One region of the Paenibacillus sp. RC334 genome, then DNA from elsewhere that is predicted to be linked to it. Evidence: riboswitches for the same ligand, from Rfam matches in the RefSeq annotation. Region 1 holds a riboswitch; each other region holds the start of a gene.
The links. Region 1 has a riboswitch for cyclic di-AMP ahead of QMK20_RS27020 (resuscitation-promoting factor). Riboswitches for the same ligand answer to the same signal wherever they lie in the genome.
Positions count from the first base shown of each region.

Region 2: linked by a shared signal. The riboswitch ahead of QMK20_RS13705 (3D domain-containing protein) and the one ahead of QMK20_RS27020 (resuscitation-promoting factor) in region 1 are both predicted to bind cyclic di-AMP.
Region 3: linked by a shared signal. The riboswitch ahead of QMK20_RS00115 (C40 family peptidase) and the one ahead of QMK20_RS27020 (resuscitation-promoting factor) in region 1 are both predicted to bind cyclic di-AMP.

Region 1 is NZ_CP125370.1:5,893,858-5,898,966, reverse strand. Features, by position in the region: gene QMK20_RS27020 (resuscitation-promoting factor) at 128-1,276, opposite strand; cyclic di-AMP (ydaO/yuaA leader) riboswitch at 1,546-1,826, opposite strand; gene QMK20_RS27015 (TatD family hydrolase) at 2,028-2,798, opposite strand; gene QMK20_RS27010 (HD domain-containing protein) at 2,840-4,123, opposite strand; gene QMK20_RS27005 (AbrB/MazE/SpoVT family DNA-binding domain-containing protein) at 4,454-4,708, shown strand; gene rsmI (16S rRNA (cytidine(1402)-2'-O)-methyltransferase) at 4,833-5,109, opposite strand, start outside.
Region 2 is NZ_CP125370.1:2,991,617-2,996,725, reverse strand. Features, by position in the region: gene QMK20_RS13715 (ABC transporter substrate-binding protein/permease) at 1-1,072, shown strand, start outside; gene QMK20_RS13710 (amino acid ABC transporter ATP-binding protein) at 1,059-1,781, shown strand; cyclic di-AMP (ydaO/yuaA leader) riboswitch at 2,028-2,203, shown strand; gene QMK20_RS13705 (3D domain-containing protein) at 2,211-2,879, shown strand; gene QMK20_RS13700 (polysaccharide deacetylase family protein) at 3,056-3,862, opposite strand; gene QMK20_RS13695 (NADH:flavin oxidoreductase/NADH oxidase) at 4,165-5,109, shown strand, end outside.
Region 3 is NZ_CP125370.1:19,697-24,805, forward strand. Features, by position in the region: gene motA (flagellar motor stator protein MotA) at 1-791, opposite strand, end outside; gene motB (flagellar motor protein MotB) at 1-4, opposite strand, end outside; gene QMK20_RS00100 (hypothetical protein) at 979-1,272, shown strand; gene QMK20_RS00105 (4a-hydroxytetrahydrobiopterin dehydratase) at 1,391-1,690, shown strand; gene QMK20_RS00110 (GNAT family N-acetyltransferase) at 1,766-2,272, opposite strand; gene QMK20_RS00115 (C40 family peptidase) at 2,577-3,077, opposite strand; cyclic di-AMP (ydaO/yuaA leader) riboswitch at 3,082-3,219, opposite strand; gene QMK20_RS00120 (hypothetical protein) at 3,505-4,332, opposite strand; gene QMK20_RS00125 (M1 family metallopeptidase) at 4,344-5,109, opposite strand, start outside.

The sequences.
Region 1 (5,109 bases):
TACACAGTCAGCTATATTCATCTTTCCCAGCTTTTGAAAACAAAATAAGAAGAGGGTATCCTCTTCTTAGCATGCATAACTATGATGTTAATACTATCGCATTGCCCTAAACATATACAACACGTTTTTAGTTCATTTCAGGCTTCACTGGTCCAATCACATATACGGTTTTACCGTGCTTCCGACCAAACTGATTGGCTTGACTCAAACTCTCATAATACACATCGATTTTGTGGCCTTTAATTGCGCCACCGGTATCCTCCGCACGGCGGAAGCCCACCCCTTCAATATACACCCACCAGCCGATTGGAATCACACTCGGATCGACAGCGATGGTGCGTCCTTCCGTGACACGCGTGCCGGATGCGGTACGTGTACCGATACCTGGCTCCTGTGACGAATACGCCGTCATGGAGACGTTTTGTAATACTTTGTTATATTTAAAATTCACACCTGCTTTACGGACAGCATTGTCCGAACTAACCCGTGTTGCCTTAACGGCATCTTCAGGACCGACGGAAGCAGCCAGAACGACCGGCTTTTTCTTCGTTCCTACCGCAATCACCTTATCCACACGATTCTGCGCGACTTCCTTGTTTACCAGCTGCTTGGATACCAATTTTCCGTCATGGTATACCTTTTGAACATGCTGGACCACAACACCCGTTTTACCGCTTTGGATGACCCGATTATCGCCTTTATAGAGACTTGGATCGGCCGTTTTGATGACCTGATAAGGTACCTGTTGCTTCTGTTCGACCTGCTGTTTCTTCACACGGATGATTTTTATGTCCATGTTAGACGAAACAGAAGCATCCAGAGCAGGATAAACTTTATCATTTGACGATAATTTATAGCCCGAGGTGCGAATGGCACCCTCTACTGTATTTTCTGTTGTGTACAATTTTTTCGTCTCATTGGCTAAGGATACTTTGACCTGATTGGCACGTTTGATGACTACGCGATCCCCATCCTGTACTGCTCCGTTCAGCGGCATCGAAACCGTATCATGCGGCTGAAGTGAAATAGAATGCTCTTTGAGCAAATCTTGGAGCTGGGATTGTCGGGTTTCTACCGCAGATGCCTTACCATCGATGACAAAAAAAACCTGTTTTTTAGATTCAGTGTACACCAGAATTGAAATCATAATCGTTAGTGCGATTAGAAAAATAGCAACCAAAGCAGCCTGGCGCACATTTTCTTGCTTCCAACGCAATACGTAAGACATGCTGGATGAGCGTGACTCATGGGTCTCCTCTTTTTGGAAAATGCCCATTTCCTCCGTCCTCCTTACATAGCCCGCCGTCTGGAGTAAGACATAGTTGAGATTGACGTGACTATAACAGATTTTCTACAAGACAAGCCCGTAATGCGACTGTCCTGCACCATGTACCCGTCTTCGCGGCATGCTGTCCTCCCCTGTTTAATCACAGTATGATGACAGATTTTCTTTTATTCACAACAAAAAAAGCCAGAGAAAGAGACTAGAGAGCTCTTTCGTGGCTTCCGGCATGTGCGAATATGCGGAAAAATCATGCACGAGATGGCTTCTCTCTTGTTACGCTTACGGGGTTAGCTGTCGGGTTCGGACGTAGAGAGACGCCCTAGCTTGGGTCAACCGCTCATGGCGGTCGCCTTCACATTCACCCCGAAGACCCAGAAAGAAATCGAAATACGGCCCCTCCACCTGTTCAATCCCATCCGGGAAAGGATTTCGGTCGAGCCGGCTGGCGGAAGAGACGCTCCCTTCTTGCCATACGCCGGACGTACTGTAAGCCATATCGGTTCCCCCGTTCCCTGTAAAAGGGACTCAGCGAGACTGGTTCATGAAATGAGCTGTTGATGTTTACACTCAAACAACAATTCACTGAAAAGATGATATCCTGTTTCTATGCATGTTGTAAAGCAGGTTTCAAGTACATTTTTCAAAATATTCGGTTAAAATATTGTAATATTCTTGAGTTTCCTGCAACAAATTCATGATTAGCTTCGTCTATCTCTTTATTTTGATCGATTTCTTCACTTTTTCACTTAATGTCAAATCGTTCCAAGGCATTTTGGGTCGTTATTGACACTAATTCCTCCACCGTAATTCCCTTGATTTGGGCAGCCGCCTCTGCGACCAGTCCCACGTGTGCGGACTCATTTCGCTTCCCGCGGAACGGATGAGGCGTTAGGTAGGGAGCGTCCGTTTCAATGAGCAGACGGTCCAGCGGCACCTGTGCGAGTACCTCCTTTGGCTGCTTGGCATTTTTGAACGTTATTGGCCCGCCAAAAGAGAGGTGAAAGCCCATATCCAGCACCATTTTAGCCGTCTCCCAGCTTCCGGAAAAGGAATGCATGACTCCGCCAACCTCACTCGCTTTTTCTTCACGCAAAATCTTAACAATATCTTCATGCGCATCCCGGTTATGGATGACAATTGGCATGTTCAGCTCACGAGCCAGTCCAATCTGGTTGCGTAGCACCCGATGCTGTACATCCTTCGGTGATGTGTCCCAATAATAATCCAGACCAATCTCCCCGATCGCCACGACTTTCTTATGACTGCATAACGATACAATCCATTCCATATCTCCCTCCTGCATCGTAATCGCATCCTGTGGGTGCCATCCAATCGCCGCATAAATAAAATCATACGTCTCAGCTAATTTCATCGTGGATGGAATCGTCTCACGATTAAATCCGATATTAATCATGCGGGTTACTCCCGCTTCGACAGCACGTGCTATAACTTCTTCCCGATCTTCGTCAAATTGCGGCGCATCCAGATGGGTATGAGTGTCAAATAAATTCAAAATTCATGTCCCCTTATTTACTTTTATTGGCATACATTTGTCTATTGTTTGACAAAATAATTCCTTATTTCGGCAGGAAGCTTGTCCTTTACCCCATCCAATTTGTTTTGGGGATAGTACATGTGATATTTACCCCGGTGAATACCGCTAATGGAGCGCACAATTTCCGATACTTCGGAAATTTCTCTCACTTCTCCTTTACGTCCAAGCAGTAAAATCTGGTTGTCCGTCGAGCCACCCTGCCGAAACACATCATAAGGAAGATCCGTCGGAAAATCAATTTCCAGATCATATTCGGGATGCAAACCAACCTGCTTCAGCGCTGTCCGAATGTCGTCAATGGTATCTGTATCCATATTTTCAATCTCTACATATTTATACAGCTTGCGATCCATAAAACGGGCGCTCAAATCACTTAAAATCTCGTCCTTTTCCTGTTTCCACTGACTGAATACTGTCTGAATCAAAGACTCGTCGAGCATCAAATATTGTTCCACCGTAAGCTCCCCCCGAAAGAGATCCGGCAACGGTTCCAGCAGAAAACTAAACTCATATCCGTTTCTAAACAGCTCCTTCGCCCGCTTGAAAATCTTACGCAATAAAATTTCCGAGCTGCGCGTTACAGGATGAAAATAAATTTGCCAATACATCTGATAGCGTGACATCAGATAATCCTCTACCGCATGCATACCTGACTCCTTCACAACAATTCTTCCATTATGAGGACGCAGCAGCCGTAAAATACGATCCAGATCAATGGTGCCATAATTGACCCCCGTCGAGTGGGCATCCCGCAGCAAATAATCCATACGGTCCGCATCCAATGGGCTTGTGATCAGGTTAACGAGAATTGGCTTGTCATACGTTTTGGCAATGACCGCAGCCACCTTCGCCGGAAGCTCCTCATCGACTTGCCTCAGCACAGCGTTAATCTCCGTATTCCCCAATACAATCCGGCATGTCCAATCCTCGTGGTTCATATGAAAGGCTTCTTCTATAGAATGGGAAAACGGGCCATGCCCCACATCGTGCAACAAAGCCGCACACAGCGCGACTAAACCTTCTTCCTTCGGCCAATCCGAAAATTCGCCGCGTTCAAATTGGGAAATAATACGCCGTGTAATCTCGTACACACCTAGCGAATGCGAAAAACGGCTATGCTCCGCTCCATGAAAAGTAAGATAAGATGTACCCAACTGCCGAATGCGGCGCAAGCGTTGGAACTCTGGAGTATTGATCAAACGCCATATCACTGTATCCTGAACATGGATATAGTTATGTACCGGGTCCTTAAAAACTTTTTCTTCACTGAGTGGCTGGTGCAAGATATCAGCTCCTTTAATATTCTGAATAATGGATTAAGATACAATAAAATCCTAAACGATCTCCTTCATTCGACATCGCTTGTCGTAATATGTCGAATTATAGCTTTTCGACATTTCCAAATCGACAAATGGCTAAAATCATCAATAAAATAAGGTAATACACACGCATCATGCTCTTTATTCTAAATACTTTTGCATAATTAACCTGTTAGCAAATATTTAAGGTTGACTGTTTTGGGAATCGTTGGTATAGTAAATATCAGAAAAGAGAATATTTTGTCGAATCATGACACTTATATTATTTTAAAGGCGAGAGGAGCCTGATTTATTATGATGAAATCCACTGGTATTGTAAGAAAAGTTGACGAGCTCGGACGTGTTGTTATTCCAATCGAATTGCGCCGCACATTGGGTATTGGCGAAAAAGACGCTTTGGAAATTTATGTTGATGGCGAACGCATTATGCTCAAAAAATACGAGCCTGCTTGTATCTTCTGCGGTAATGCCGAGAACGTAATTTACTTCAAAGGAAAAATTGTTTGCCAAGATTGCATCTCAGAAATTCCAACACCTGTGACAAACTAAGATTTTTAGTATATAATAGACTTATAAGAGATTGTTAATTCTAACCTTTTTCATATATACTCCTTGTTGCCTTCCACGGTTTGAACCCAACCGTCGGAAGGCCCTTTTTTGTTTATGGAAGTTTTCATAAAAGAGCGTTATATACATCCCTTTTGGAAATGGAGCGATCAGTAGCTGTACGCTTCATAGCGTCCTTGCGTGTCAGCCCTTCAGTCTCATAATGCGCAACGTGGGCCTCCAAAGATAAGGACTGCCACCATGCCTGTCGCTCCTCTTCCTCTTCTGCTTCGTTTTTCCCTTCAACTACCAGACAATATTCACCAAGCGGTGGATGCTCCTCCAGTCTGGCAAGGCATTGCTCCGCCGTTCCTCGTATCCATTCCTCATGCAGCTTGGTCAAC
Region 2 (5,109 bases), 2.9 Mb from region 1:
ACGTCCGGAGGATAAGGACAAATATCCGACGATGGCTGCTTTGAAAGGCGAGAAGATCGGCGCACAAAAGGGCAGTATTCAGGAAGAGATTGCTCAAAAAGTGCCCAATGCCTCTGTAACTTCGCTGGATAAAATCTCCGACCTGGTGCTCCAGCTTCGGACACAGCGTATTAACGCTGTCGTAATTGAAGATACAGTTGCTAAAGGATACACGTTGGACGGTACTGTAACGCTCGCCAAGGCGGTACCTGAGGATGAGGGAGCAGAAACAGCTGTAGGTATTCGAAAAGGAAATGCTGAACTGCTGGCATCTGTAAATAAAACGTTGGCTCGCCTGAAAGCAGACGGGTCTATTGAAAAGTTTTCCACGGAAGCGAGTGCACTCTCTGCCGATCGACAGGTTTCATCCAATAACATCGTGGATATATTTTGGAAATATCGCAGCTTTTACGTTACGGGTATCGGCTACACGTTGTTGCTGTCTGCGCTCGGGGTACTGTTCGGATTTATCATTGGTCTGATCATCTCTCTGCTGCGGATGAGTGGTGTGCGTATCATTGAATGGTTGGGTACGGCCTACGTAGAGGTACTACGTGGTACACCTATGCTGGTACAGCTTATGATCATCCATTATGGAGTTGCTTTGACGCTGGGCGTCAATTTTACGCCACTTCAGTCCGGTATTATTACGTTATCTCTGAATAGCTCGGCATATCTGGCTGAAATTTTCCGTGCAGGTATCCAGGCAGTGGACCGTGGTCAGATGGAAGCAGCCCGTTCACTCGGTATGGGACGAGGCAAAGCTATGCGTCACGTCATTTTACCGCAAGCGTTCAAGTCTGTACTGCCTGCGATCGGCAATGAGTTTATTACGATTATTAAAGAGTCCTCCATCATTTCTACCATCGGTATGGTGGATATTATGTATCAGGCCCAAGTCATTAAGAACATCACCTACGAAGGATTAAGTCCGTTCGTCATCGCGGCTGCTATTTATTTTGTAATGACATTCAGCTTGTCGAAGCTGTTGGGTTTATGGGAAAGGAAGTTGAGAGCCAGTGATCACCGTTAAACAACTGCGTAAATCGTTCGGCAAAAATGAAATTTTAAAAGGCATTGATATAGATATTGCCAAAGGCGAGGTTGTTGTCGTCATTGGCCCGAGTGGTTCGGGGAAAAGTACATTTTTACGTTGTATGAATCTGCTGGAGCAGCCGACCGACGGGGAGATTTTGTTTGAGGGCGAGCCGATTACAGCCCGTGGTCATAATATTAATGCGACTCGTGAGAAAATGGGGATGGTGTTCCAGCATTTCAACCTGTTCCCGCACAAAACGGTGCTGCAAAATTTGACGCTTGCGCCGACTCAGGTTAGAGGCCAGTCCGTGAAGGAAGCGGAGAAAATTGCGCTAGAGCTACTGCGCACCGTTGGACTTGAAGACAAAAAGGACACCTATCCCAATCAGCTATCCGGTGGACAGAAGCAGCGGATTGCGATTGCACGCGCCTTGGCGATGCAGCCGCATGTGATGCTCTTCGATGAGCCGACTTCCGCTTTGGACCCTGAAATGGTCGGGGAGGTGCTGGACGTGATGAAGAAGCTGGCTGAGGGTGGCATGACGATGGTCATCGTGACACATGAAATGGGCTTTGCCCGCGAGGTAGGAGACCGCATTATCTTTATGGATAACGGTCAAATTGTGGAGCAAGGTACACCGGAGCAAGTTTTTGGCACTCCAAGCCATGATCGTACCCGGGATTTTCTTGCCAAGGTTTTGTAAGAAATGAGCTTATAAAGGCTATGAAGTAAGCCCTCCGCGGTGGAAGTTTGACGGGAGGGCTTTTTCTTTTTTTGTCATCCTCGTTCAGATTTTTGTAACTGATTTCGATTTCATGATGACAAAATTGTAACAGATGTAGTATGATGTTCAGGGTTCCCAACATTTTCATGCAGATAAGGTTACAAAATTGTGATATTATGCAGTGAGCCAAAACTTACCGGGGCAGCAGACAGCTACGACAGACGCTGAATGCGGGACCCAAAACCATGGGAAGTGCGGGGGACGTAACAACGGCAGTAACTTCTGATCCGTCTTCATACGAATGGATGGAAGGTTGCCTAGGGGTGAATTGCACAAAAGCATAGGGCTTCTCCTGAGTCCGAATCCGACAGCTAACTTCGCAGGCATAACAGAGGAGGTACATATCTTTTGAAACATCTGAAACGTATTGGAAAAACAATGAAATTTGCGGTGCTGGCAGCAGCCATTGCAGGATTGGCGCAGACAGCCGGGGTAGCCGACGCCGCTTCGCTTCATACCGCCAAGGAAGGTGATACCTTCTTTTTACTTGCTCAACGTTACGGGGTATCTGTAGAAGATCTGCAAAAGGAGAACCCGGATGTTGCCGCCAGCAATATATATGCAGGAGTGCAAATTAAGGTGCCGGACGAGAACAAGTTAAAGGCCGCTTCGGATTCGAAGCCTCAGCTTCTTTCCGAGAAAGCGCCAGCAGGTGACGGTCAACAGGTTGAAGCATGGGGCAAAACATTTAACTACAGCAAAGTAGTTGACGTGAAGGCCACAGCGTATTCCGCAGCAGCCAGTGAAAATGGAAAATGGGGAGCGGTGGACTATTTCGGAAATCCGCTTAAGCTCGGTACGATTGCGGTAGACCCCAACGTAATTCCGTTGGGTACGAAAGTGTTGGTTACAGGCTATTCCCACCCGGGGCTGCCCGATCAATCTTTTGTAGCGGTAGCACGCGATAAGGGCAGCGCCATCACGGGTAAACGGATTGATATTTTCATTCCAGGCAGCCCATCTTTTGTGAGTGACTTTGGTTTTCAGAATGTGAAGCTGTATGTCATTGATAAATAGACTTATGTAAGCAAATGAATTAAGTGAACATAATATATATTATGTAAACTATAATCTGTGATCTATAATCAAATAGCTTAATCGCAGGTTCAGATTCATATATGGGTCTTGTCGATTAATAAAGGGCTGTCTTGACGAGCAGAATGCATCTGCTGGTAAGACAGCCCTTTTTACTGTTATTTCCGCTCCGAGGTGTGAAGTAGCCGGGGAACCGTGACAAATTTGTAGCCCTTGGCTTTCAGCGACTGAATGAGACCCGGCAGGGATTGAACAGTGCCTTTCAGATTGGAACTTTGACCTCCACCTGCGTGCATTAAAATGATGGAGCCTGGTCCGGTAGCCGGGATCACATTACGCTGAATTTGTGTTTTACTGAGTCCCTTCCAATCGAGGGAGTCTACGTTCCAATTGACAATCATGTAGCCGTGTCGACGCGCCCACTGGATCTGAGGCTCCGTAATTTCACCATAGGGCGGGCGGATCAGCTTGGGTCGAAAGCCGACAGTGGCCTCCAAAATATGTTCTGTTTTCTTAATCTGGTTGCGAAAGCGTTCCGGTGAAGCCTTCCTAAAATCCGGATGGGTATAGGAATGGTTGCCCAAGGCATGGCCTTCACGTACGATACGGCGAATCATGCCCGGGTGTTTTTCCGCACGGTGACCGACAATAAAGAAGGTGGCTTTGATCCCATTCGCGTGCAAAATGTCCAGAACCTGCGGCGTATACCGGGAATCGGGCACGTCATCAAAAGTCAGGGCAATTTGCTGCGTATGCGGGCCGCACATTTTAAAAATATCCGCATGTTTTTTCCGAAGCATGGCTAATGTGGGAGTGGCTCGTTCTCTGCTCTTATGTGCTGAAGAAACAACAGTCGCTTCCTTGGAATGAGTCGTTCCGATATCGGGAGGCGCGTCCGCGTGAACGGGAAAACTCGAAAATGCTAGTAACAGTGCCATCATTGGAAATATTCCCCTGTACGGCATATGTATCCCCCTTTCCGTGCAGTGGTACCTTCTGTTGCTTTCATTTATTATGTACCTGACATGTTGAAATTATGCTGCTGAACAGGTTAGACTATTGAGTGGTTGAGTGGAAATGCCCTGTGTAACGGATGTAAGTGAAGATCACGAAGCTAAACGCACATATTCTATTAAACCTGAGCGAAACAGCAGCATTTTCGCAACTTTTAGCCTTTTAATGGATTCGGTATCCAGTGATAGCTGGTGTATAATGGGGTTGCAATTCATATTGTAGAGACATGGAATTAAAGGAAGGATGGATCAATGTGACCGACTTGTTTACTCCTTATCAATTAAAGGGACTCTCTTTAAAAAACCGGATTGTAATGCCACCAATGTGCCAATATAGCGTGGAGGCCAAAGATGGAAATCCCAATGATTGGCATCACGTCCATTACGTTAGCCGGGCAGTAGGTGGCACCGGGCTGATTATTGTGGAAATGACAGCGGTCCACCCGGATGGACGCATTACAGATTATGATCTGGGTATTTGGAGTGACGAGCATATTCCTGCATACCGTAAAATAGTGGAGGAAGTCCACAAGTACGGTGCCAAAATCGGAATTCAATTAGGTCATGCCGGACGCAAGGCTGAAGATGCTGATTTGCCTGTCGCACCGTCCTCGATTGCTTTTAGCGAACGTTTTAAGGAGCCGCACGCTTTGACGACAGCCGAAGCCAGGGAGCTGGTTCAGGCTTATAAGGAAGGCGCACGCCGCGCGGTGGAAGCCGGTTTTGATACAGTAGAAATTCATGGCGCTCATGGTTATCTAATTCATCAATTTCATTCCCCTTTAACGAACACAAGAGAAGATGAGTATGGACAGGATTTATCGCTGTTCGGTGTTGAAGTGATTCAGGCTGTTAAAGAGGTGCTTCCGTCTGATATGCCTGTGTTGATGCGGATATCCGCCAAAGAGTATGTTGAAAACGGATATAATGTGGAATACATAGCGGGCATAGGGGAACGATATCGTGATGCAGGTGTGGATATTTTTCACATCTCCTCTGGTGGCGAGGGGCCGATTGGTTCCAATGGCGGTCCATCTGCGCGTGCGGGATATCAGGTGGATTTGGCACGTGATATACGTGAAAAGCTTAATGTGCCTGTAATCGCTGTCGGTCTACTGGACGATTATGAGGATGCGCGGCGGGTGATTCAGCAAAAAGAAGCTGATCTGGTAGCGATAGGACGCGCCATGCTGCGCGAT
Region 3 (5,109 bases), 110 kb from region 1:
TCACCGGAATCCCCATCCTTCTTGGTCAGGGTAGCCCGTTCGGTTGGAGTCAGGAATATCGTCAGCTTCTGGCTGATCGCAATGGTGGATATACCTGATTGAATTGAGAGCAGGCCTTCGACCATCATCAATTTAAGCTCCACTTCTTTTTTGGATAACCGTTTCAGCTTATTGGACATTGGATGCCACAGGACATAACCTGTAAAAATACCAAGCAACGTCGCAATAAAGGCTGCCGCGATGGCATGAGACAGCTTGGCCATGTCACTAAGATCGGCCAGAGCGGCAATCAGACCTACGACGGCACCGAGTACCCCGAGCGTTGGAGCGTACATACCAGCCTGAGAGAAAATCAGCGCGCCGGAGCGGTGTCGATCCTCGGTAGCGTTAATGTCCTCCATTAGAACATCTCGCACGAATTCCTGATCATTACCATCAATAATCATACGCATACCACCACGCATAAAGGGATCGTCGATCTCCTCTACCTTGGATTCCAGCGCAAGCAGACCTTCGCGACGGGTAATGGATGCCCATTCGGTAAACGTGCCGATGAGCTCTTTACGGTCCAAAAGCTTTTGTTCCGTGAAAATAACCTTGAACAGCTTCGGAATGCGTTTGATTTCTTCCATCGGGAAGGCCATAAAAATACTTGCTGCCGTTCCGACAAAAATAATCATGTAAGCAGCGGGGTTGTTGACCAAGTTGATCACTGGCGCGCCTTTGAGAATCATCCCGACGACCAATGACACAATCCCGAGTACAAGTCCGATAATGGTTGAAATTTGCATGATACACCTCATCCATGAGAATAGATTTTGAATCCTTTCATGCCGCCGGGGTCGTCCTTGCCCCAGGCACGTCATTACAAGACGGATTATAGTATTTATCGACAAAACTCTCTTTTTTGTTAAGTACGAATTTCCGGTATAATAAGGTGATTATGTAATGAATGGTGGAAGAATTGGAGGAAATGGCATGGGAGTGAAGCACGGACGGGAGTATGAACAAATTTTGAACGATTTGACAGAGGCTGTGGGACGCATTCCAGATAGCTATGAATTTTTCGAAATGGAAGCAGAAGATTGGGACAGACTGGACCCGGCAGGGCGTCAGGAAGTCAATGAAGCGCTGGCTGAAGATCTGTTTTATGCACTGGGTAAAGAGCCCGTTATCGCTGTGGGCAGCGGCGTTGTCATCTATGAACCGGAGCAGCACCGTATCTATGTGCTCATTGGAGATGAGGAGCTGACGTCGGTACCTTTGATTTGAACAGGCCGTTTTATGGATTTATCAACGGGGCCGTGGTAATATGGACACCAATATATCGTAGTTTTGGTCGCATTCAAGCGGCTGAAAGGCTTCCGTATAAACAGGGAGGAGTCGTATCATGCCTTTTACACAAGAAGAGATTGAAGCACATCTGGAGAAGCTGGAGGGCTGGGAACTGGAGGAAGGACGATGGATTGTCCGGAAATATAATTTTTCCAGTTTTATGAAAGGGATTGCATTCGTGGATGAAGTTGCTGCTATATCGGAAGCATTTAATCATCATCCATTTATTACGATTGATTATAAGACCGTGACCCTGCGTTTAACCTCCTGGGATGACGGTGGCATTATGGCCGTGGATATTAAGGAAGCCCAACAATATAATGAAGCTTTTGAGAAAATGCGTAGCAGTCATTGAGCTAATCGTGGTCTGTCGTATGATAAAAGCGCCTTCGATATACAACAATGCAGTTGTATGCCGAAGGCGCTTTTATCATAGAACATGAGGCTGGTGGTCGGGATGATATACCATACAATGAAATGGCTTCTTGCCATCGGGAGTCTGACGTTCATAGGTATCCGTAAGCTCAAATCCGGCTGCCTTGTAAGCCCGGATGGCGCGCCCATTCCAAGTCAGGACCTCCAGATCAATTTCATTCTCAGGGTTGCGTCGTCTGGCTTCCTCGGCAATTGCACGGACAAATTCGGCGCCTCTGCCATGTCCACACAATCCGGGATGCATTCCCAGACCTAGCCGGGTCACGCCAATCATCGGGAAATATTGAGCAAATCCGGTTAGTATGTTCTCGTCATCCAGTACGGCTACATATTGCTCCTGGCGAAGCGAGGGGTTTCCAAATTCGACCTCAAGCGCCTTCATTTGTTCCCAAGGTAACCAGCCGTATATATTGTAGGGTGAATCATAGCGCCACTCACATATCGCAGCCGCCTGCTGCTCGTCCATCGGCACGATTCGGTAGTTAGATATTGAGGCCGGCATGTCTTCCCATCCTCCTTTTACAAGTACTTAAACCATTAACAACAGATTGTAGACAAGTTGCAGGGGATTGGCAAGCGTGTTTATTTCATACCCAAGTCGGGTATACATTCAATAAGAAGGCTTTACTGCTCATATACTCCCCCCCGTCGTGACGGTAAAACCGACGATGTTCGCAAAAACTGAAACCTTTTGAGGTGTCAGTTCGTCAGTAAAAATAACGTTTCTGATGTTGCGGACATAAAAAACCGCAATTCGATTCCGGCCAGAATCAAATTGCGGCTCAGGTTAGCTTGCTGTTCGTTAGTTATTCTACGTTGTCGTCATCAGGAGTTTCAGAAGCTACAGCGTGGTAAGCATCTGTGCTCATAATTCTTTTGGCACCGACATATCGGTTAGCGTAATAATTTTCGTTCAGTGAGCTAACAACTACACCACGTGAAGATGAGGAGTGAGCAAATTTCCCTTCACCCATGAAGATACCTACATGGGAAATGCCTCTACCTGTGGTGTTGAAGAACACCAGGTCTCCAGGTCTCATTTCATCGCGGGATACGGAAGATCCCATTTTGAATTGTGATCCGGATTGATGCGGCAGTTTAATTCCCAGTTTTTGATATACATACATTGTGAAGCCGGAGCAATCGAATCCGTCGAGTGTAGTGCCTCCGCTTCTGTAGCTCGTTCCTTTGGTATCTTGGATGACCTGGTCCATCTTGGAGTCTGCAAATGCACTGCCGCCACCGAATGTAAAAGATGTAAAGGCAATGGCAAGACCCATGGCTGCGATTGTTAGTTTCTTCTTCAAAAAAAAATACCCCTTCCAATGCCTGCGAGGTTAGCTTAAGGATTCGGTAGAAGGTTCCCCTATGACCACTCTGTTGCGAGATCAATTCACCCAAACTGGTTCCCCCGCTTCCTAGGTGCCAGGAATTAGGCTTAACTTAAGATGTGCACCTTGGAGAGCAGTATTCACGATAACGATGTTTTTAAGGTAAAGGTTACAATAAAGATTACAAAGTTGTTACTATCAGTTCACTGCGATTATTGTAACAAAGTTGGCTGGCTTTGGCAAATGTTTCATCGCAAAAAATTACAAAAAAATCTGCTCCCTTTATCGCGGGAACAGATTTTGTTAAGAGTATTCAGTTATGTGCCGTTTACATGGATAGGAGTGGATATAGATAGTTGCCTTTCGACAGCCAGAAATTGCTCAGGAGGAACGGAGTGGGGGTTCAACCTCTGTCGGAGATATCGGTATGCCATAGGCGGTACTGTGAACTGATGTGCCATAGCCTGACCAGACTGGTAACAAAATGATACGTTTGCTGGAGAATGAGTGCCAGCATGCCAGTCCAAATCATCGCCACCGTGCCGAATAGGCCAAGGACAAGCAGCACACCTGCGCCGAGCAGAAGCGAAATACCGATAGCCGGAAGGATTTGGCGAAAGAAGGCGAGCAGCGACGACAGTATGGCGTGACCACCTACGGTGCCTAGCTGCATGTACAGGATGCACTGGCGGATGAACCAGCCATAAGCGATCCAACCGATGGCATAGGGCAGCACATGCAGCAGATAGGCGGGAGATTGCAGCGCCCCGGCTACGATAGGGTAGAGCCTCGGCACCACCCAGAAAGCAGGGAGCAGCAAGAGCCCAAGCTCGATGACGTAATAGATCAGCGATGATAAACCATGACGTTTCATTCCACGGAAAAAAGACAGACTTTGCGGCTCGGTCGCATGGGTGTGCAGACTTTGGTATATTCCCGCCCGGATGAAGGGGGTAATCAGTATACGCAGCACCGTTGCCCCCAGTAGTATCCACAGATACATATGAACCTCCCGGTTGTCTGTCAGGGCAATCTGGCTCTCCATCCAAAACAAGGTCTGCCCCAGTTCATTTTGACCCTGATCAGGGTAGCGCAGTAGTAGGGGAATAACGGCGGATTGTACCACCCGATAGAGAAAAACGCCCCATAGCAGTCGATACAAAAATAGAATGATGACAATATAAAATTGTATGCGCACAAGCGCCCAGCCTTCTTTTATAACGGTACGCATCTATAGACACCTCACCATGACAGACTTCCAAGCAGTGTCTCCAGCAGCTTGGTTACACTTATGCTCCAACGGGTCTGGGTTTTTTCGTTCAGTTCGTCCTTCAGACTGTTATTGATATGCTTGTTCTCCAGCGCAATCGTGTACAGTGGATCAACAATCACATGGGAGACCGGAGATGCACTTTTGAGTCGATAGGTGGTGCTTTTGCCCATGCCGTCCCAAGCCTTGAATATCGTTGTACCGTCCTTGAAGGTAACTTGAACAGGGACCTTGGGATAATCTGCCCCTTTTTTGCTGAGTGTGATGGTTGCTTCGTATCCGTTGGCCAGCTTGCGGTTCGTAATGCGATCCACTGAAAAATCCGCCATCTGGCCGTCGTATACATATTGTTCAAAATAGTGGCTCCACGAACGTCCGGTGACTCTTTCGACGATACGCTGAAAATCCTGTGAGGATGGATGCTTGAATCGGTAGGTCTGGACGTAGGTACGCATAATTCGGTCCATTTTTTTTACGCCGACCTGGCGTTCAATGCCACGCAGCACCAGCTTACCCCGAGAATAGGCATTTTGTGCATATTTAATAGCTGAGCCGTACTTCCAGGACTCACGGTTTAACGGCTGCGGGGAAGATACCTGTCCAGACTGTAACGGCAAGTTGGGGATAAGTCCGTACTCTTGCTCCATGAGCCGTTCCTCTGCATAAGAGGTAAAGCCTTCATCCAGCCATGGTTCCTCGAATTCGTTGTTTGCCACCATTCCATAGAAATATTGATGC